3 regions of the Paenibacillus sp. FSL R5-0766 genome follow, and region 3 is predicted to be linked to each of the others. Evidence: riboswitches for the same ligand, from Rfam matches in the RefSeq annotation. Region 3 holds a riboswitch; each other region holds the start of a gene.

Region 1 (7,116 bases), 650 kb from region 3:
AATGACACTACTCAGTACTAAGTTATATTAAAGAAAATTCAGATCAATGTCAACTCGCGCATGTCTACCCGCCAAACAGAATATCCAGAATCGTCCCTACCTGTCCCTGTTTTTTCCCTTTCAAGACATCCGGATCAAATACTTCAACATACCCGCAGGAAGCACACGCCACGAACAAGTAGTGATTATGCTGTATATCAAACATCTTGCTCAGGCCTGCTCCTGACATGGAAACTTCCTTAATGTTACAATCTGTACCCCTGCATTTTGTACACACAAATCTCCGCTCGATCATCTCTTCAATACTCATCTTTGTTCCCCCTTTATGGAATGTGTAGCATGAAGTGGGAGTGCAATTATGTAAAATAGTACGCGATCTGGCATCTAATCTCCTGCATCATGTCCTTATATGATAATCAACACAAAACCCTGCCGATTGCCAGCAGGGCTTTGTAGTCGAACAAGGTATCTGAGATACCCTGCTCTATATGTTCCCTTTACTTGCCGGGAGTCAAATCTTAGACTACGTTTAAAACAACATCAATGTTGCCGCGTGTTGCTTTGGAATATGGACAGAAATCATGCGCCTTGCGGGCCAGTTCCTCTGCTTGACTGTGATCCACACCAGGCATACTCACGTCCAGACGAACAGACAGCTGGAAACCGTCATCCGCAGGGTCTTTACCAATGGATACGTTACTTGTAACGACCACATCCTCCAATTTCACACCTGCTTTGCGTGCTACATTGGCAAGGGCACTTTCATAACATGCTCCATATCCAGCGGCAAAAAGCTGCTCAGGGTTAGTACCCTCACCACCGGAACCTCCAAGCTCTTTTGGCATTTTCAGATCATGCTTAAGCACGCCATCCGAAGAAGTCACAGAACCTGTACGTCCACCTTTAACTGTCGCTACTGCTGTATATAAAGCTTCCATTAAGAATCTCTCCCTTATCCATATAGTTTTTTACTGCCTTCCTTTCAATTTAAACTTCTGGCTCATTTTGAAACGCAATTTTGTATCTTTATCAGCTTTTACAACTTTATTATTTTCATGCATTTCAATGCCATGGCTGTATTTTCCCTAAGGTTGGGTAATATACGAAGGGGTATATTCAAGCTACAACCGAAATTTTGTGCTGATACATAAAAGTTGCACTAGACAAAAATAATTGAAGGAGTACAATGTAACAATAAACATAAAAATTTATATATATCATGAGCGGTTTGTACCGCATCAATATCTCCAAATCAATCATTCAAAGTCAGGTGATTATCGTATGAGTAAAAAAAATCCGTTCAACGCTCCTTCAAGAGAATCATTGTCTACTGCGGGCATGGCCCCTTCCCTTGGAGAAGCACATAGTTCCATGAAAGTTCCGCAGAATGCTGCATGGTGGAAGAAATTCCTCGCCTTTGTAGGCCCAGGATACCTCGTTGCCGTAGGTTACATGGACCCCGGGAACTGGGCGACAGATATCGCAGGCGGCTCGCAGTTCGGGTATACCTTGTTATCGGTTATCCTGTTATCGAACCTGATGGCCGTTGTCCTTCAGTCGCTGGCTGGCAAGCTTGGCATCGTCACTGGACGGGATCTGGCTCAAGCCTGTCGTGAACGATTCAGCATGCCTGTTGTCATAATGTTATGGATTCTGTGTGAACTCGCCATTGCAGCTACCGATCTGGCTGAGGTCATAGGTTCTGCCATCGCGTTAAAGCTGTTATTTAACATCCCCATGTTATACGGCGTTATCATCACCGCAGTTGATGTACTCCTGATTCTTGTACTGCAAAACAAAGGTTTCCGCGCTCTGGAAACACTTGTCATTGTGCTGATGGCAACCATAGCCCTCTGCTTCGGGATTGATCTGTTTCTGGCGAAACCGGATATGGGCGGTGTTCTCCATGGTTTTGTACCAAATGTTGAGATTCTGCAAAACCCGGCCATGCTCTATATCGCTATTGGTATTATCGGAGCAACCGTGATGCCGCATAATCTGTACCTGCATTCTTCCATTGTGCAGACCCGTCAGATCGAACAGACCCCACAGGGCAAAAAAGAAGCCATTCGGTACTCGACCATGGATTCTACAATCGCGCTGACACTGGCCCTGTTCATCAATGCAGCCATCCTGATTGTATCTGCAGCTGTATTTCACAGTGCTGGTATGACGCAGGTTGCTGAGATCGCTGATGCCTATCATCTGCTGACACCTCTATTAGGTACTACGGTTGCAAGTATCTTGTTCGGTGTGGCGCTGTTAGCATCAGGTCAGAACTCTACCCTTACAGGTACACTCGCTGGGCAGATCGTTATGGAAGGTTTCCTGAACATTCGAATTCCGGCTTGGCTGCGCAGACTGGTCACACGTCTGATCGCCATCATCCCAGCGGTAATTGTCACAGCGATTGCAGGAGAACACGGCACAGAAGAACTGCTCATTTTGAGCCAGGTCGTGCTGTCTCTTCAATTGCCCTTTGCTGTAATTCCCCTGGTGATGTTCACGAGTGATAAAAAAAGCATGGGTGCATTCGCCAACAAATTGTGGCTCAAAATCATCTCATGGTTCATTGCAGCTGTTATCGTTGTGTTGAATGTATATCTGATCATTCAGACGATTCGGTTATTCTAATCTCGTTCTTATCGACTAAATACTAAAAAGGCTGATCAACTCCGGTATTCTATACCCAGGTTAATCAGCCTTTATTGTTGCAATACAGCAAGGTGTTTCCTTTTATAGTAAAACTCAAACTCCAATAAACAATCATCTAAACCTGATTTGGTATCAGTAACGGCAGGAGTTGATCCAATGAATCAACAGTCCAATCCGCACGTTGGTCATCCGATAGATCTGGTTGGAATCTTCCGTAACCCTGCATAATTCGAATCGTACGCATGCCCAGCTTCCGTGCAGGTATAATGTCGTTATCGATCCGATCGCCGATCATGACGGCTTCCTCCGGTTCACAACCGGCCTGCTTCAAGGCTACAGCGTATAACTCAGGGTCTGGCTTGGACACTCCTTCTTCAGCCGAGCAGGCCAGAACATCAACATACTTCCGCAAGCCGTAACTCTCCAGTCTCTCTTCCGTTCCAGGACTCTGATTGGCAATAATGCCAATGTGATAATGCCGTGACAGCTGCTGAAGAACAGAATCCGCTGAAGGAAAAGGACGTTCAAGATCTTTTTGAAACTTCAGCTTGTCCTGAATCTGTTTCTGGTGTCCCTCGTCTTCAACGAATGTGCGAATCGCCACTCTCATAGGCCATTGCTCATATTTCTGGTAACAGTTCGCGAACAGTTCGCGTACCGCCTCAATCTTCACCGGATACCCCAATGCACAGGCTTCGCGGACGAACTGTCCGATAATATCATCAACCGGCTCCCATTCATCCACCAGCGTATCTCCAACATCAAAAAACAACCATTTCAATCCACCTACATCCGGCACGCCAATTCCTCCTTGTAAGCATAACAAAGAAGACTCACCATCATGCATGAGTCTCCTCAAACTTCCGTTTATCGATACATTCAATTATAACAGGCACCTTACACCTGAGCAATCACAAGCTATGGCATTAACCATTGAGGAGAAAGCCAACTTCCCCATTGAGCGAATATACAATCCGGTCTGCGCCCATGCCCCGATAGATGCCCTTAGGATGACTCTGCTCCGTAATCACGCACAGGGATTTCGATGTCCATGAACGGCAGATCTGTAAATAACGACAGGTCAGATTCAGGCTGTTCTCGAAAATAAACACGTTGCCTACGCTGCCCTGCGGCAAAAACCATTTTTGAGCTGCAGCCGTGTTCATGCGAATGACATGTTCTACTCCGATTCTACGGAGTCTGCGCTCTTCCCCTGCACTGTTGGTTAGAACGGCAAACGGCATTTTTTTATACATCAGCAATTTAATAAATTTGCGTCCTGCTTCATTTGGAGCAGTCACTAAGATCATCTCAGTATCCATCATTCGTTCCTCCCTTGGTGTGAAAAGACAACAAAAAAGAAGCGTGGGGGACCAAGGCCTCCCGAACGCTTCTTAAATAATCCATGGCGAAAACACCATGAACCAGCGTACGGCTTGTTGCCTCTCCCTTTAACGCTTACGAGGTTAGCTGACGGATTCGGGCGCGAGAGTCGCCCTATTTCCGGCTGTCACCGGAAAATTCACCCCATGAATGCCACTGTCCTGGACAGCACATTCCGTTGGTTCCCCCGTTTCCCATTCATCAATGAATGGAAACTCAGCGATTAAAACATCGTTCGTATATCTTAAGGATAAGATCGAGCGATATTATCGTTTGTTTCGTTTTTCAAGTACAATTTTAGTTTAAATTGAAATTACGTAATGAATCATACACCCGTGCCATGTCGGTGTAAAGTCCGCCCAGATCACCGAATCGGCAGATTTTTGCCAATTCCCATCCATAATAACGCTTACAACAAAGTTATACTCTATCTATCTCTTCAAGGCTATCTAATTCTCACTCTAACGATAATCACATCCCAATTCATTCACGTATTCTGCACAACTTGCCTGTTTTGATTCTTTTAACACCATATTAGTTTTGCAATATTTAATTGTAACCAATATAATAGAAGATATAAGAGTAAATAAATGGAGGCGATTTAGATGACAGTCTACGATTACAAAGTGAATACCCTTCGCGGTCAAGAAGTTGAAATGTCCAACTACCGTGACAAAGTGTTACTGATCGTGAATACGGCAAGCTCATGCGGCCTTACCCCTCAATTCAAAGGACTGCAAGAACTGCAAGACAAGTTTCAAGATGCTCCATTTGAAGTTCTTGGTTTCCCAAGCAACCAGTTTGCACAGGAAAAAGGATCTTCCGACGATATTGCCGAGTTCTGTCAGATGAATTATGGCGTAAGCTTCCCTATGTTTGAGAAAATTGATGTGAACGGCTCAAGCGCTCACCCTCTTTTCCAACACCTTAGCACAGAAGCTCCTGGCCTGCTCGGCTCCAAAGCAATCAAATGGAATTTCACCAAATTCCTTGTGGATCAGAACGGACAGGTAATCAAACGTTATGCTCCCAAAACAACACCTGACAAGATTGAAGAAGATATCAAAAACTTGCTGCAAAAATAATACATTGGCCACCCGTAGCCGGAAGGTAGAGCACCATTTCCCCGGTAATGGATGGCCTTTTTTTTCTCAACTTTGATGTCAAACTGTTCAAAAAGACAAAAAAAGAAGCTTTCCATTAATGGAAAGCTTCTTTTTAATCGTTCATATGATGCGGTCGAGAGGACTCGAACCTCCACGGGCATACGCCCACTACCCCCTCAAGATAGCGTGTCTGCCATTCCACCACGACCGCATGTCGTAAATAATCGGCAACAGAATTGATTATACCGGGTTCAGAACCAAAAGTAAAGTATTATTTAATACTTCTTTTTCAGCTAGGTATTTTCATCAAAAATCGCATAATCTCGTCATCTTTACCCATGAACTGCATATGATTAGATTTAATCCCCTCTTTTTCGGTAAGAGCCGATCTTGTTGATTCATTTATATATAGTCCTTCCTTATATATAGTCCACCCTGCACTTCGCCATATAAATAACACAATAAGTTATATAAAATAACACAATATTAAATTATAGATTTAATCCATTAATATTCACGGATACTATTGACAAAAAGCGGACATTTATGGGATGATAACTATCATATAATTCGGATTTCCAAACACAAAGCAAACAAAAAGGAATACAAATGTCACTTTAAGTGACATTTAACGAACACAGGAGGCGAATGATTGTGAACCGTGGGAATAAGCTGCTCGATTATGTCAAACTGCTTGATTCCTCTATTCAGGTCGGAGGGTTCACCCATTCCTTCGGCATGGATATCCACATCAGGGAGGGTACCATTCGTAATGCTGAAGATCTCGAATCATTCATGCGTTGTCAGTTGCATCCCAGCATTGTTCGTCTTGAAGGTATGGCCATTAAAGGCATCTATACCGCAGCAGATCACAAGGATACATGGCGGATAGCTCTGATCGACAAGCTCGTCCATGTTCAGCGAACCCCTGGAGATCTCAGAAAACAAGCTGCCGCGATGGGTAAACGATTAATCAGACTTGCACGCGCTCTGCACCCCTGGATTGAATTCAGCCAGCTCGAACAGATCTTTGCCAAATACGATTCGGTTGGTTGCCTCTCGACTGTTCACGCCTGGATTAACCACCACCTCGACATCCCGGTCGAGGAGGCGGTCCTTGGTTACCTGCATTCAGCCATGAATGCCTGCATAACCGAAGCCTCCAAAGTCATTCCCCTGAACAATGATACAACCAAGGATCTGATGGTCCGCCTGGCCACAGATCTGGAGAATGAATGGAAGACCGTCAGCGCCTCGGCTGCGGATGGACTGGCACAGCCAACCTCGATGTCCATGAAATCGTTTTTCCCCAGTTTCCATATGCTCGGAGCTGGACTTCATGCCTACAGGGCCTAATCCTCTTCCTCCTCATACCTGCTCCCCTTCATTCAAACAAACTAAAAAACACGCGGCAACCTCCTTGCCGACGTGTTTTTTGTCATTTTATTTGTTTCATTTACGTATTTACGCCATTTATCATCACAAAATACACTTTTTTCCGTCTTTTTTAATTGTTAGATGACGAATTTACGTATATAATGAAACATACAGCTCGCATTTCTATATATTCTACATGAAGAAAGGGCGGCTGAATACTACATTCTAACCAGGGGTGAACCCTTTTGAACAAGAAGAAACCAGTTACTCCGTTCGGATGGGCCATCAAACGACGGCTAACCGAACTTCAAGTGGACCAGAAGACCTTTTGTGAACAGCATGGCATCCCACCCTATCGTTTATCCAATCTTATTCACGGCACACGCAAAGCAACCCGATTCAGGCACCTGGTCGCTGATATTTTGGATATTCCAGATGAACTGAGATAAGATTTCTGCCAAAGGAGGGTCTCATCCATGAGACATGTTACATCCGATCTGGAGAGGCTGTCGTTCCAGTCCATACGTCACCAGCTCATCATCGTTGATCACAATTGGATTATCCAAAGTTGTAACCGTGCCTGGCAACAGGGACT
Region 2 (7,116 bases), 2.2 Mb from region 3:
CATCTCCCGTATCCTGGGCCATGACCGATCCCCTGTACACGATCGTGCTGGAGAACCGCCATATGAACAATTTCCTGAAATCCGGACTGGATGAGCGGGCGAAGTCCCGCTGGAGCATGAGTGTAACCAAACTAATAGAAGCCATATTCGGAGGTCTGTCATGGTGAGGTGGAAACGGTGAAAGCGAAAATACGTGAAGGCTGGTTTCTCGTCCGTCAGCATATGTTCATTGCAGCAATCTTATTTCTCTATCAACTCATTTGGGGATATTTCTTCTATCGAATGGTACAATCGGCGGTCATCCCACTACTCCTGCGCTATCCGAATGCTGATGCCGGGGAGTTGAGTACACTTTTGTTCAAAATGGAAAGTCAACTTAACCTGTCTACCCATCCGGAGGTTCATCGTTATCTATGGATTCTAGGGGGCATGCTGCTGGTTCGGATGTTGATCAGCCCCCTCATTCAGGCAGGACTGCTCTACTCACTTCAGCACTTTAATTCTACAGAAGAGCGCATCCCCTTTGTCCGCGGAATCAAAAATCTGTGGAAACCGATGCTGCTGCTCCACACCATACGTACTTTATTGATACTTCTGCCCGCCTACTGGCTCATACCGAAGCTCTACTCGATTCTCATGGACGGATTTCATTCCCTTCAATTACTTTTGCCTGGTATCCCTTATGTTGTTGCCTGGATTTTATATGGTTGGATCATCCACCACGCCATACTCTACATGCAGTTCGGTGTTTCGGCACCAGAAGGAGAAGGCGGGGCTCACGGTACCCTCAGAGCACTCTGGATTGCAATGCGTCATCTCATCGCTGTAATCGGCATTGCACTCCTGCTGGGCGGAGTACACCTGCTCGTCTTTGGGGCATTCACTTCAGCCTCATGGTTATTAACGGGACTTACCGGACTTATACTACAACAGACGTATCCACTTGCCAGATGTCTATTGAGTCTGTGGAAAATATGCAGCCATTTCCGATTATGGCAGTCCAAAATATCCAAAGGTGAGAGCAGATAGTTTAAAAATTGTTACCATCACATGTTAAACTCTTGCCCTAATATGTACTTAATAAATAGGCAAACCTCAACCTTTCCCCGTCAAAGGTCGAGGTTTTTTTGCTAAATTTGTTGTTAAACGTTGCCAAAGCCGTACTCCTCTGTTACAATAATCGCAGTGAGTTTTTAGTAACAACTTTGTAATCTTTACATTCATATTTGTAACTACTTAAAATTAAATCGTCATTTCTTGATTTCGCAGGTGCATAACTAGCATAGCCAAATTCCTGGCACCTGGGAAGCGGGGGAACCAGTTATGGGTGAATTGATCTTGCTACAGAGGGATCATAGGGGACCTTCAACCGAATCCTTAAGCTAACCTCGCAGGCATTGGAAGGGGAATATCTCTTGTTCAAGAAGAAATTAACCGCAGCTGTACTTAGCATCACATTCGCTTTATCACTTGGTGCAGGTAGCGCATTCGCAGATTCAAAGATGGACACAGTAATTGATTCAGCAATGGGAACTACATACAAAAGTGGGGGAACAACGCTTAACGGCTTTGACTGCTCCGGATTTACACGGTATGTATTCGACAAGTTGGGTATTGATTTGGCACGCCAATCCAGTTCCCAATTCGACATGGGCGATTCCGTATCCCGCATGGAAATGAGAGCTGGCGATCTGGTGTTCTTTAATACAACAGGTAAAGGCGTATCTCATGTAGGAATCTTTGTAGGAGATGGAAAGTTTGCACACTCCTCTTCTTCCAAAGGCGTTACGATCAGTGCATTGAGTGAAAACTATTGGGCCAATCGTTATGTTGGCGCGAAACGGATTATGAGCACGGACGCATATGAATCACTGGCCCTTGACTAGGGACAAGCTGAGCAACATGATGCTGTAACCATTAACCATACTGGAACGAAGCAAGAAGCATAACAGAACCGCCCGGTACATTCTCCGCAGGAATGTATCCGGCGGTTTTTTTGTGCTTCAATCCTTATTCATGTTACAAGTTATACTCGGGGTATATCCTGCGACATCAACAGGTTCATTTTGCGTTCGTTCGTCCGTGCCCTTATGATGTTTTTACCCATCCCGTTATAATATAAACGAAATTACCGGAACTTTTGTTTCATTTTTTTCTTGGGAAGGAAGACTTGCTAAATGAACATCTCTTTTGTAGAGTGGACAAAGAGTTCTGTTTCAAGGAAAGGAGCATGCAGGTGTATGAAGGAAACCCCTGTGACGTTTCACGTTGTACCCATGCGAGAAGAACATGCGGAGCTTATCTGCAGTTGGCAGTATGACCCGCCTTACAATATCTACAGCTGGCTCCCCTGGGAGCAGATGAAAGCTCTGGAAGTGGAATTCGGAGATGCACAGCTGCGGCAGGAGCAATATGCGATCGTCCTGGATCAGAACGATCGTATATGTGGATTTGCTCAATACTTCCCACTTGAAGGGGTAACCCGGATTGGCCTTGGCATGCATCCAGAGCTGTGTGGTCAGGGTCAAGGGACAGCTTTTGTCACTGCTATTGTACAGGAAGCCATTCGCCGAAATCCCACGAATGAGATTGATCTGGAAGTACTCACTTGGAATGCTCGTGCCATTCAAGTCTATCTGAAGAGTGGATTTGTCACCCAGGATACATACGAACGACAGACCCCAAGCGGCCTGAAGCCCTTTCACTGTATGGTTTATGAAGGGCCTCGCGGTTAGAATCCATTGCAAAACAACCAAATTCGCCCCTTGTTATGTGATTAGTTCAAAAAATTCCCACAAAATGCTATGATGTCAGTACAGGTTCCGTTATAATGATATGGATAGTTTCAGGTTAGATGATCTTTCATTCTGGAGGGGACATAAGGGATGCACAAATGGATCATGAGCGGAGTATTTTTTGCAGCATGCGCTTTAGCTATTGTTTTAATGTTTACGCTTCCAGGGAAAGAAGAAGTGGCTGAAGAAGCCAAACCAACCATGCCGGAAGTAACATTGGATGCCGGACAAGCTGAAGCACTGGTCAAAGCCAATTGTATCTCCTGTCACGGGGATCAGCTTCAAGGTGGCGTAGGACCTGCTCTGGCCAACATCGGCAGCCAGGATGATCTGGAGAAGATCTATTCTACGATTGTCAAAGGTAAAGGTGGTATGCCTTCCTTCAAGGGCAAGCTACAGGATGAAGAGATTGCCAATATCGCCATGTGGCTGTCAGAGAAGAAATAATCTCTGCACACGCATAACAAAGAGGCCCTTTAATCCCCTTTTGGGAGAATAAGAGCCTCTTTGTTATATCAATTATTAGGCATCTAGCGCGTGCTCGGCCAGAAAGGCCTCAACTTCACGTGCGGACGGCATCCCGGACTGGGCACCGAGCTTTGTCACGGATAACGCGGCCGCACCCATGGCGAAGCCTACGGCCGCGTCCAAGGTCTCACCGCGCGCGAGGGCTACCGCCAGCGCGCCGTTGAAGCAATCGCCAGCGCCGGTCGTATCGACGGCGCTTACGGCGTAGCCGGGCGCACGGCACGCGCCGGCACGCCCTGCTTGTACGCGGCCACCAGGCGCCGCCGCGTACACAGCCCCCTCGGGGCCGAGCGTCGTAACGACAGCGGCCCCGAGGGATGCGGCGAGCTCTGCGACCGCCGCATCCAGGTCTTCCGGCCGGAGATGATCCCGGCCGGTAAGCACGGCAAGCTCACTGCGGTTCGGCGTGACAACGTCGACGCACCGCAGGAGCTCCTGGGGTAGACCCGGCACCGCGGGAGCCGGGTTGAGCACCACCAGTGCGCTGCCTTCAGCCGCCAGTTGGGCGGCGCGGGTAACCGCTGGCAGCGGGATCTCCAGCTGCAGCAGCACCGCTGCGGCTGCAGTCAGGCTTTTTACCGTATCCGCCTCTTCCAGCATCTCAGGCACCACTTGCCCATTCGCACCAGGAATAACGATAATCCGGTTGTCTCCCCGAGAGAGCCAGATGGAAGCCGTCCCAGTAACCGTGTCTTCCAATCTGCGAACCTGCGAGACATCTGCACCACTTTCCGTCAGACTGTGCAGCAGACGTTCGCCAAAACCATCCGATCCCACCGCACCAATCATTGTGGTCTGTCCACCCAGACGCGCAGCAGCGACAGCTTGATTTGCACCTTTGCCGCCAGCGAGATAGTGGAGTTCCTCCCCGCTCACTGTCTCTCCCTCTTCCGGAATCGTATCTGTCTTCACCACGAGATCCATATTGAGACTGCCTACGACAGCAATAAGAGGTTGTTCCTGATTATAGTCTGACATGTATGGGTTCACTCACTTTCGGGCGTGCGATAATAACCAACCTTGTTATTCCGACCTCATTTTGTCATAAGCTTCGTTGTACTGCCCTGCTTCCTTAATATCTACAGATGTAATACCGCCCGCATCCCATGACGTAAGACGCAGCGTAACCGTTGTATAGTCAATCGTAATAAAAGGATGATGATTGAACGCTTCCGAGATCGCAGCGACCTCATCCACAAATGCAATCCCTTTCATGTAGTTGGAGAACACAAATTTGCGTACAATCCACCGTCCCTCTTCCAGTTCCCAGCCTTCCAGCCTCCCCAGATGAGCTTCGACTTCCTCTTGCGAAAAAACCATGCGTTATCTTCCTCCCCATAGGATGGTACATTACAGACGTATGTCCGTATAACCACCGACACCTTCGGTCCGATCAACAGCAACCTCAAAGGCCAGGCTCACCGCCATGCGGTTGGCCCATTTCACGACTAACATCTTACCACGGACAAGCTTCAAAATCCAATCACCTACATGGCATAGAACCACTAACCATAAGGCTTTGGGGGAAATTCCAGTTCCATTCATCCCCCTGAAAATGCATATAAACACACTAAATTAAAGGTACAAATGTCAACTCTTCTTCCCCGATCAAAATATGAATGCGGTGCTGCTCCTTATCATGGATGACCACGCCACTTCCAACCGGAATAACAGACTCCTCACCCAGCGCATAGAACAAATCCTCCGCCAACGCCTCATCCACTTCAAGTTGGTCAGATGCAGCCAGTCTCTCCCACTCTTCCGAGTCCATTTCAAAGAAAACATACCGATCCGGTATGCGCCCGATTGCCGTTGTCAAATCTGTCAAAATTCCTTCATAATCCCGTCCATGCTTTACGCCCATTGGCTTTTCACTCCTATTCGGCCCCTAAGGAGCGGATTTGATCTTATTATACCTGAAAATAGCCCTTAAAAAAAAAGGCCTATTGGTCGATAAATACTATACATGATCGTTTTAACTGTTTTGGCAATCCAAAAGTGTGCCAAGCATTAAGAGAATTGCGGCTCTACGTTCGTCCGGAAGCCCGAATATAGCCGCTTGAAAGGATTCAATTTTATCTCATGGATGAGGTGTATGATGAACATTTCAACAATTATTGGACTTGTTTTGGGACTCGCTTCACTTGTAATCGGTATGATGTTGAAGCATGCTCCCGTAATTAATCTGGTCAACAACCCAGCAGCCTACATGATTATATTTGTTGGTACCGCAGCAAGTATTTTTATGGCATTCCCTATGTCAGAAGTCAAGAGAATTCCGAAGCTCTTCGGAATTTTGTTCAAACAGCAAAAATTGATCGATCGCGTATCCCTAATCGGCACATTTATGGACTGGGCTTCCACTACCCGTCGTGAAGGTTTGCTTGCACTAGAATCAAAAGTTGAAGAAATCGACGATCATTTCCTTCGCAGCGGCATGCGAATGATTATCGACGGGAACGATCAAGATTTCGTCAGCGATGTTCTAATGGAAAATATTCACACTACAGAGGAACGTCACCGCAGTGGTGCACTGATCTTCTCCCAAGCAGGTATGTATGCTCCAACACTTGGCGTTCTTGGAGCCGTAGTTGGTTTGATCGCAGCCCTTGCGGACCTTAGCGATATGGATAAGCTCTCTCAAGCGATCGCAGCAGCATTCATCGCTACCCTCTTGGGTATCTTCACAGGTTATGTACTGTGGCATCCAATGTCCAACAAGTTGAAGCGGATGTCCAAGCAAGAGATGGAAATCAAGCTCATGATGGTTGAGGGTCTGCTCTCGATTCAATCCGGTGTTTCCACCATTGCTATCAATCAGAAATTATCTGTATTCCTGACACCTTCCGAACGTAAACAACTGGAAGAGAAGGAGGGTTCATCAGGTGAAAAAGGCTAAGAAGCATGAGCCACATGAAGAGCATGCAGACGAGAGTTGGTTGCTCCCTTATTCCGACTTGATGACCTTGTTGCTCGCTCTGTTTATTGTGTTGTTCGGCATGAGTTCCATTGATGCGGGTAAGTTTGAACAAATGGCTTCCGCACTAAGCAGCGCATTGAATGGTGGATCAGGTGTCCTTGATTATAGCTCCATGAATCCTGAAACTCCGGGTGCTGATCTTGGTAAGAAGAAAGAACAGCCTGAGGAGATTACGAAAAAATCACCAAATCAGATCACCGATGCTCAGATGGCTCAGAAAGAGCAAGAGAATCTGGAGAAGCTCAAGAAACGGCTTGACCAGTATATCTCGAAGAACGGGCTTTCCGACCAGCTGAACACCAAGCTGAATCAATCTGAATTGAAGATCACCATCAGTGATAACGCCCTGTTCTCCTCAGGCCGAGCAGATGTGAAGCCTGAATCACGATCCCTCGCCAAAGCGATCTCAAGCATGCTGCAGGAGTTCCCTGAATATGAAGTGGTGGTATCCGGGCATACCGATAATATTCCCATTTCGAACAACCAATATAAGGATAACTGGGATCTGAGTGCGGATCGTGCGCTCAACTTCCTGAAAATCCTGTTGCTGAACACACAATTGGACCCTTCCAAATTCACACCAAGTGGTTATGGAGAGTATCACCCGATTGCCAGCAATGACACCAATACCGGACGGGCACAGAATCGCCGTGTAGAGGTATCTATCATTCGGAAGTATCAAAGTAACAATACAAATGTAAAAGCCGTTGGCGAAGGAAACTAGAGGCCTGCAGCGATTCATTAACCAAAGACCGTTCTCCAGGTACAAGGAGAACGGTCTTTTTGGTTTATATAAAGCTTATGCTTGGTTTA
Region 3 (7,116 bases):
CGGAGCAGCCCGGAGGTGTATCCTCTATGATTCCGTATATGCAAGAGAGATTTACAACCCCGAGGTGGGAAATGGATCTGTTCTCGTTGCCAAAGCGAATTCGCAACAAGGGCAGAGAGGAAGTTCAGTTCGAAACGTTTGACTGGACGGAATATCAGGATAGTCCTGTTGTCCAAAAATATATTCAAACTTATCGTGATTATCTATGGTGGACCAAACTGCGTATTCAGAAGCCCTATGATCTGATCCATGCCCACCACCCAATTGCTGGACTTGCGATGAAAACGGTTTTCCCGGATACACCCCTCATTCAGACGATTCACTCCAGTTATGAACGAGAATTAATCCTTAATGGACGCATTGAAACGGATGGTCCCGAGCATCGATTCCTGCTTGCGATATATGGTGAGCTGGAACACCAGGCAGAGCGTCTCTTGACGGTGTCGGATTCGTTCCGTCGTTATCTGGCTCCCTACGTGAAGGAACCTGATGTCATCGGTGTGATTCCCAATGGATTTGATGAGAAGCGGTTTAAGCCGATTCCTCATGATAATGCGATACCACAACTGGTCACGGTATGTCGGCTTGTTCCGGCGAAGGGGTTGGATATTCTTTTCAAAGCTTGTGCGGAACTGAAGGGCCGAGGTCATGATTATGTGTTACATATTATTGGAGATGGACCGATTCGTCCTGATCTGGAAGAATTGGCGCAACGATTAGGGATCTATAATGAGACCATTTTCTATGGTTACACACTGCACCCTGAGGAATTCATGCCATTCTTTGATATTTTTGTACTTCCTTCACGGGCAGAAGCATTTGGTTCCGTCTTCGCTGAAGCGGCGCTGAGTTGTCTTGCCCTTGTGGGTACAGATGTAGGTGGTATACCGGAACAGATCGAAAACGGTAGCAATGGGTTGCTTGTACCGGCAGAAGATCCTTCTGCGTTGGCTGAAGCGCTTGAAAAGGTGATGCTGGACCCGGCTTATCGTTATGAACTTGCCCGTTCAGCGTGTGAAAAAGCCAAAACACATTACTCGCTCGGCAGATCGGTCAATGAGTTGAAAAAGATGTATCTACAGTTTCCTGGCAAAGCCTAAAATGTAGAGCAAAAAGTGCGAGCCGCTGTGCTAAACAGCGGCTTTTTGTCATGTTTAAGGAAAGAATACCCACAATGACTTGGGGTTATGAGCAAACGGATGCTCATATTCATGAAGTACATAACTGTGAGATTTATATATTGTTGCGTTTACGAAAGGCGCCCCAGCGGTTCAGTACCAATTTGGCAGCCCAAAACAGTGCCATACTTCCGAAGATAGGGTAAAGGATGGACAGCAGGGAACTGAATCCAAACTGACTGAGTGAGTAACACAACAGCATAATGGTTAATGTAATGAAACGGGGATGAACACGTATATGTTGCCTGAGTTGCAAGGTCATTCCATAGATATCGGCTACAAAGGTACTGAATATTTCCATGAAAATAAGGGATACATATACAGATTGCACTGCCCATCCAAGTTGAAAGGCAATGCTGCCCATCGGGATTTCGAATTGAATGATGCCGGGCATCTGGGCTGACATGGCAAAATGAGCTGCCATCAGCATGAAACCTACGCCAATTCCACCCAATACTCCACCCCACTTCAGCACATTCCGACTACGGATCTGGTTACCTACTGGCACAAGAACAGCTTGAGCCAACACCAGATTGAATGAAGTATACAACAGTGGAGACAGCCACACTTGAATAGGGTTTGAATCTGTCGTCAGTGTGATGAATCGGGAAGCACCTGGATGATGGATGGTACTGGTGATCATGAGCAGAGATAACAGGAGCATCATGGGCACGACAATGCTATTCATTTGTAGGATGGCCTGAATGCCTCGACCCAGAAGCAGATATGACCCTACAAGTGTGACGATCAGACCTGTCTGATAATGCAAACCCAGATGTTCGACAAAAACGGAACCTGCTCCGGCAAGCATGACACTGTTCACGCCAATGAGAATGAGAAGGGTCACCCAGGTAATCCATTTGCCCGCCTTGTGGCCGAATAAATGTTTGTTCAGATCCTCATAAGAGCGAGACCCGGTATCGTGAGCGATCAGCATCATTTTGGTACCTAACCAGACAAAGAGCATGGTGGATAAGCCTATGGTGATGGTGGCCCATTTGCCATACTGGGTAAAAAACTGCAAAATTTCCTGCCCTGTAGCGAAGCCGGCTCCAACAACCGTTCCGATGTATGTAAATGCGATCTGCAGCACCCGAAATGCCTGTTTCATGTGTTTCCCCTCTCAGGCCCCTGTATAGTTTGGACATGCGGGTACCATGGTACAAGGTATGCTTGACCCACGAAAGTCATGACAATCGATAATGAGCTTAGGCTTGAAATGCGTCCCAAGGACAGCGCGCAGGCAATTTCGCTTGAACTTATAGATAGATATATGATACTTTTACCTCATAGGATAGGCTTGGGAGGTCAAATCATGGAATTATTGAAACAACGAATATTACAAGAAGGTGTGGTTATCTCGGATCATGTATTAAAGCTGGATGGTCTGTTGAACCACCAGATTGATCCTGCATTAACGATGGAGATGGGACGTGAGTTTGCTGCCCGTTTTCGTGAAAGTGGAGTAACTCGAGTAATCACGGTAGAATCCTCAGGGATTCCGGTTGCGTTTGCCGCAGCCTATGAACTTGGGGTGCCCCTTGTATTCGCCCGTCGCAAAAAAACACTTCTGGCTGATCCTGATGCTTACTGTGAACGTGTACCGTCCTTTACCAAAGGAATTGTAACTGATATTATGGTATCCCGCGAGTTCATTCATGAGAATGACCGCATTTTGTTCATTGATGATATTATTGCCAATGGAGATGCCGCTCGTGGCGTCATCAAAATTATCGAGCGTTCCGGTGCGGAACTTGTCGGATTCGGCGTTGTGGTCGAGAAAAGTTTCCAAGCAGGGGCACGCACGATTCGTGAACAGGGTATTCCGGTGGAAGCCTTGGTACGCATTCGTTCCCTGAACGATGGTACGGTACAATTTGACGATAACGAAATGTGACATTTTAAAGGAATAGGGCCTATTTTTTGAACTATGCCTTTGCATGACCGCAGATTTCATTTATAATGGGGTTATGTTAGGGAGAGGAGGCAACACCATGGGGAACCAACTGGCAACAGAACAATTTTTTAATGATAAGCTGGCGGAATCGAAAGTTCATTTTGAACGTGCCCTGGATTGTAAACATACGGAATTCGATGACCTTTATCCCTATATGATTGAACATCCTCAATTTTTCTGGTACAAACGCTATGTTGCCTGGTCAGAATTACTGACGATTGTAGGCTTGTGCGAAGAGTTGTCCTTCTCTTGGAAAGAACAATTTACACCGCATCAAGTGGAGTACCTTGAAGAACGTGTGATGTCCGCCAAAGTGCTTGATTTTTGGTTTGAGAAGAACGACAGCAAAGAGCACGCGCAGCGGTAACTTTCAGTCGGGACATAATTTCGAATGACATGACAGTCCAATACAGTCACGTGAGACCTAAATGACTTTTCATTTAGGTCTCTTTTTGTAAATAAATTTGAAATATAGGAGCCATGAATATGATTAGTGATACAGAATTGGACGCCCTGCGTCTGTCAGGTGAGAAAGTTAGAGTCGTACGGGACGAGCTGGAATCGAACGACGTGAAGGGGATTGTGGTTGCCTGGGATGGCGAGCAGGTACTTATCCGTCGTCAGAATCGACGTGTCGTTAAGCTGGACCGAGGTTACAGCTATCAGCTGTTCAGCGAGCCGCGCCAGAGTCCACTTAGTGAGTAACAGCTTATAATTATGGCAGAGCCATGCGCGTTAAATGTTTGGAATTACCATGATTTCTTGGCATAAATGGCTCACTCGGGAGAGAAGATAGGTACAGTGAGGAAGATCTGTAACTATAGCCGAGAGGGTGTGCTACAAGCCATGACATTGATGAATGATAAAGTTCATGCCTACAAGGATCAGATTGGAGCATTAAGCGATGTGCTGCCAGGTGTGGTGAAGTCGTATCATGAGTTTACCGGAGAATGTTTCCAACCTGGCGTGATTGATGCGAAGACAAAACAGCTAATTGCACTCGGTATTGGATTATTCGCCAACAATGAGGTATGTACCTTCTACCATGTAGAAGAAGCCCGTGCCAAGGGAGCAACAGATCAGGAGATTATGGAGACCGTTGCGGTGGCCGGAGCTGTTGGAGGAGGACATGCCCTGTCTCAGGGTGCGATGCGAGTGCAGAAGGCGCTGCATTAGTAAGCAATGCAACATACATTTTTAAGTGCAAAAAAGGCATCCGGTTAATAACCGATGCCTTTTTGTATGTGAATTACATTTTACCTAACATTTTATCATACATAAACTGTCCAGTTACCCGACGTGCTGTTACATAGCGGTCATTAAAGTATGGATTCGATAACTTTGTGATGCTTACACCTTTACTGCTGGAGGCATGAGCGAATTGTCCGCCGCCGATATATACACCTGTATGTGAAATGCCTTTGCCTGTTGTATTAAAGAACACCAGATCACCTGTCCGAACATTGCTCTTGGATACCGGAGTACCTGCTTTGGCTTGCTGCTGAGAAGTACGTGGCAATTCAATGCTGTATTTGTTGAAAAGATATCTCATAAAACCAGAACAGTCGAAGCCGGCTACAGTTGTGCCACCCCATTTGTAAGGAATACCTGTCATGTTGTTCACTACGGAGTTGATACTGCTTGCCTCTGTGCTTGTTGCCCCGGATGTAAATAATACAGCTGCTCCAAAAATGGAGATAATCAGTTTTTTCAAAATCAATGTTCTCCCTTCGATGCCTACGGAGTTAGCTAAGGGTTCGGTAGAAGGTTCCCTATATTTCCTATGTATAAGAATAATTCACCCAAATTGGTTCCCCCGTTTTCAAACATGAAACTCGGCAATGAATAATTAAGTTTTTGTAACTATTTGAAACTATATTGCATAAATGCGTAATTGTCAAACCTATTTAAAACCCTTCGTAATACCTCAATGTTAGCGGAATTAAGGTTTTTATATGAAAGAAGGGATCAAGTTTGGGTATCATTCATGACAAAAACGTCATTATTGATTCGTTTAAGACGAATTTGGATAAATAAATAGGTTTGTCATGAGTTAAAAGAACTATCCCGTTATGTAGAATTAGAGAGATTATATTCATTAAGTTGCATATATTGACAAAAATCGATTTTTTGCATATTATCTGATTATCCAATCCACATATTGGATTAAAATTGATTTTATTATGCGATAAATACAAATAAAGGAGGTTCAGGGACGCGTATCATAAGTAAAGTAGAAGTGGAAGATTTATAAAAACGAACATAGGAGAGTGTTACAATTGAAAGCGAAGAAAATAATTACTTTTGTCCTGGCATGTACGATGGTGTTCTCAGCAGTTGGAATGGCAGTTCTCCCTGTAGGGACGGTATCTGCTGCGGATGCATCGGGTACGACAGCGAGTATTTCTGATATTTTGAAGAACCAGCTGCCCGATGGAGGTTGGAGAAAAGATTATAAACAGACAAGTGGAGAGTGGGCAAAGTCCACGATAGACAACAAGGCTACATACTCAGAAATTAGAAGATTGGCGAAGGAATTTAAAAAGACGAATGATCCGCGATACTCCACAGCTGCAATCAAAGGAATTAACTTTTTGATCAACATGCAGTATTCAAACGGCGGATGGCCACAAGTCTACCAAAGCTCCGGATATCACAAGCACATCACTTACAATGATGATGCCATGATTAATGTAATGATCATGCTGGATGAAGTAGCGGCACGCAAAGGTGATTTCTCGTTTATCGACAGCACACTTGCTAACCGCAGTAAAAACTCAGTTGCCAAAGGTGTGGAGGCGATTCTGAATACACAGGTCGTTTCAGGGGGTAAGCTGACAGCATGGGGACAACAACATGATTCCAGTTCCCTTAAACCGGCGAGCGCAAGAATCTATGAAGTGCCATCGCTGACAGCTGGAGAGAGTGTAACGATTGTTAAATTTCTGAAAACCAGACCTGCTAACGCTAAAATTACCGCATCCATTAAAGGAGCGGAGGCTTGGTTTAACAAGGTGAAAATTACAGGTTACAAGTATGAAAGAGCTAATGGAGATAGTAAAATTATCGCTGATTCCAAAGCTGCGCCAATCTGGGCTCGTTTCTACGAAGTGGGAACGGATAAACCGATCTTTATTGGTCGTGACGGGGTCGTTAAATACAAACTAAGTGATATTGATAAAGAAAGAAGAGGCGGTTATGCATGGTATGGCAACTGGCCTTCCAAGCTGTAATTTGTAGTTAAAGGTAAAGCCCGAATCGACATGGACGTCTGTTTCGGGCTTTATTGTTATTATTTTCAGTGTTGACATGATAGATTCCACATGATATATTATCTCTTGTCGCCGATATTGATCACGGAGATACAATATGCGGTCGTGGCGGAATTGGCAGACGCGCACGGTTCAGGTCCGTGTGGGCTAACCCCCCGTGGAGGTTCGAGTCCTCTCGACCGCATCTAAAAAAAGACTCCTTAAGCTAACGCTTAAGGAGTCTTTTTTTGCATTTTTTGATCTAACACTAACTTTAGATTTGAGTATCCAAGAGGTTAGTGCTTAGCTGCACGTACAGCAAATGGTCTTCCATCAGCCATATGGAACGTTTATTGCGCTGCGGTAACATTAACGCTGTCAATATTCGGTCCTTCCGATCCAGTGGTGACCACTTTCAATGTATTGGTCCCCGTGTTCATGGGGACCTGAATTGTTTTTTCAACCCAAGTGGACCAGCTTCCCGTAGCTGGAAAGGGCTCGTTGCTGATGACTTTGGTTCCGTTAACAAAAATGTCGAGGTTCCGAGTGCCGCTTTCCAGCGCATAACGAAACTTTACGTTTTTGGTACCTGTTGTCGTGTTATTAATGCCGTTCCATTGAATGGCCGAACCAGTCATCGCATTGAAGTTAACATACCCGGAGCCAGTATAACCGGGGTAGATTGTTTCAATGCCAGCTTCCGTAAGTGACGTTCCGGTCTCGGCTTCAT

The links. Region 3 has a riboswitch for cyclic di-AMP ahead of MKY66_RS10370 (C40 family peptidase). Riboswitches for the same ligand answer to the same signal wherever they lie in the genome.
Region 1: linked by a shared signal. The riboswitch ahead of MKY66_RS07180 (hypothetical protein) and the one ahead of MKY66_RS10370 (C40 family peptidase) in region 3 are both predicted to bind cyclic di-AMP.
Region 2: linked by a shared signal. The riboswitch ahead of MKY66_RS00530 (C40 family peptidase) and the one ahead of MKY66_RS10370 (C40 family peptidase) in region 3 are both predicted to bind cyclic di-AMP.

What each region holds. Positions count from the first base shown of each region.
Region 1 is NZ_CP150227.1:1,619,408-1,626,523, reverse strand. Features, by position in the region: gene MKY66_RS07200 (zinc ribbon domain-containing protein) at 65-310, opposite strand; gene MKY66_RS07195 (organic hydroperoxide resistance protein) at 519-938, opposite strand; gene MKY66_RS07190 (Nramp family divalent metal transporter) at 1,339-2,634, shown strand; gene MKY66_RS07185 (HAD family hydrolase) at 2,771-3,454, opposite strand; gene MKY66_RS07180 (hypothetical protein) at 3,582-3,980, opposite strand; cyclic di-AMP (ydaO/yuaA leader) riboswitch at 4,096-4,270, opposite strand; gene MKY66_RS07175 (glutathione peroxidase) at 4,644-5,123, shown strand; tRNA gene MKY66_RS07170 (tRNA-Leu) at 5,273-5,355, opposite strand; gene MKY66_RS07165 (urease accessory UreF family protein) at 5,799-6,500, shown strand; gene MKY66_RS07160 (hypothetical protein) at 6,767-6,970, shown strand; gene MKY66_RS07155 (hypothetical protein) at 6,998-7,116, shown strand, end outside.
Region 2 is NZ_CP150227.1:104,658-111,773, reverse strand. Features, by position in the region: gene MKY66_RS00540 (M1 family metallopeptidase) at 1-167, shown strand, start outside; gene MKY66_RS00535 (hypothetical protein) at 178-1,029, shown strand; cyclic di-AMP (ydaO/yuaA leader) riboswitch at 1,275-1,412, shown strand; gene MKY66_RS00530 (C40 family peptidase) at 1,452-1,886, shown strand; gene MKY66_RS00525 (GNAT family protein) at 2,241-2,735, shown strand; gene MKY66_RS00520 (cytochrome c) at 2,886-3,242, shown strand; gene rbsK (ribokinase) at 3,318-4,301, opposite strand; gene MKY66_RS00510 (4a-hydroxytetrahydrobiopterin dehydratase) at 4,347-4,643, opposite strand; gene MKY66_RS00505 (hypothetical protein) at 4,674-4,868, opposite strand; gene MKY66_RS00500 (hypothetical protein) at 4,894-5,187, opposite strand; gene motA (flagellar motor stator protein MotA) at 5,422-6,222, shown strand; gene motB (flagellar motor protein MotB) at 6,209-7,027, shown strand.
Region 3 is NZ_CP150227.1:2,269,328-2,276,443, forward strand. Features, by position in the region: gene MKY66_RS10340 (glycosyltransferase family 4 protein) at 1-1,100, shown strand, start outside; gene MKY66_RS10345 (hypothetical protein) at 1,234-2,289, opposite strand; gene MKY66_RS10350 (xanthine phosphoribosyltransferase) at 2,494-3,075, shown strand; gene MKY66_RS10355 (hypothetical protein) at 3,173-3,502, shown strand; gene MKY66_RS10360 (hypothetical protein) at 3,622-3,840, shown strand; gene MKY66_RS10365 (carboxymuconolactone decarboxylase family protein) at 3,982-4,311, shown strand; gene MKY66_RS10370 (C40 family peptidase) at 4,385-4,849, opposite strand; cyclic di-AMP (ydaO/yuaA leader) riboswitch at 4,855-4,986, opposite strand; gene pelA (pectate lyase) at 5,406-6,368, shown strand; tRNA gene MKY66_RS10380 (tRNA-Leu) at 6,507-6,591, shown strand; gene MKY66_RS10385 (carbohydrate-binding protein) at 6,737-7,116, opposite strand, start outside.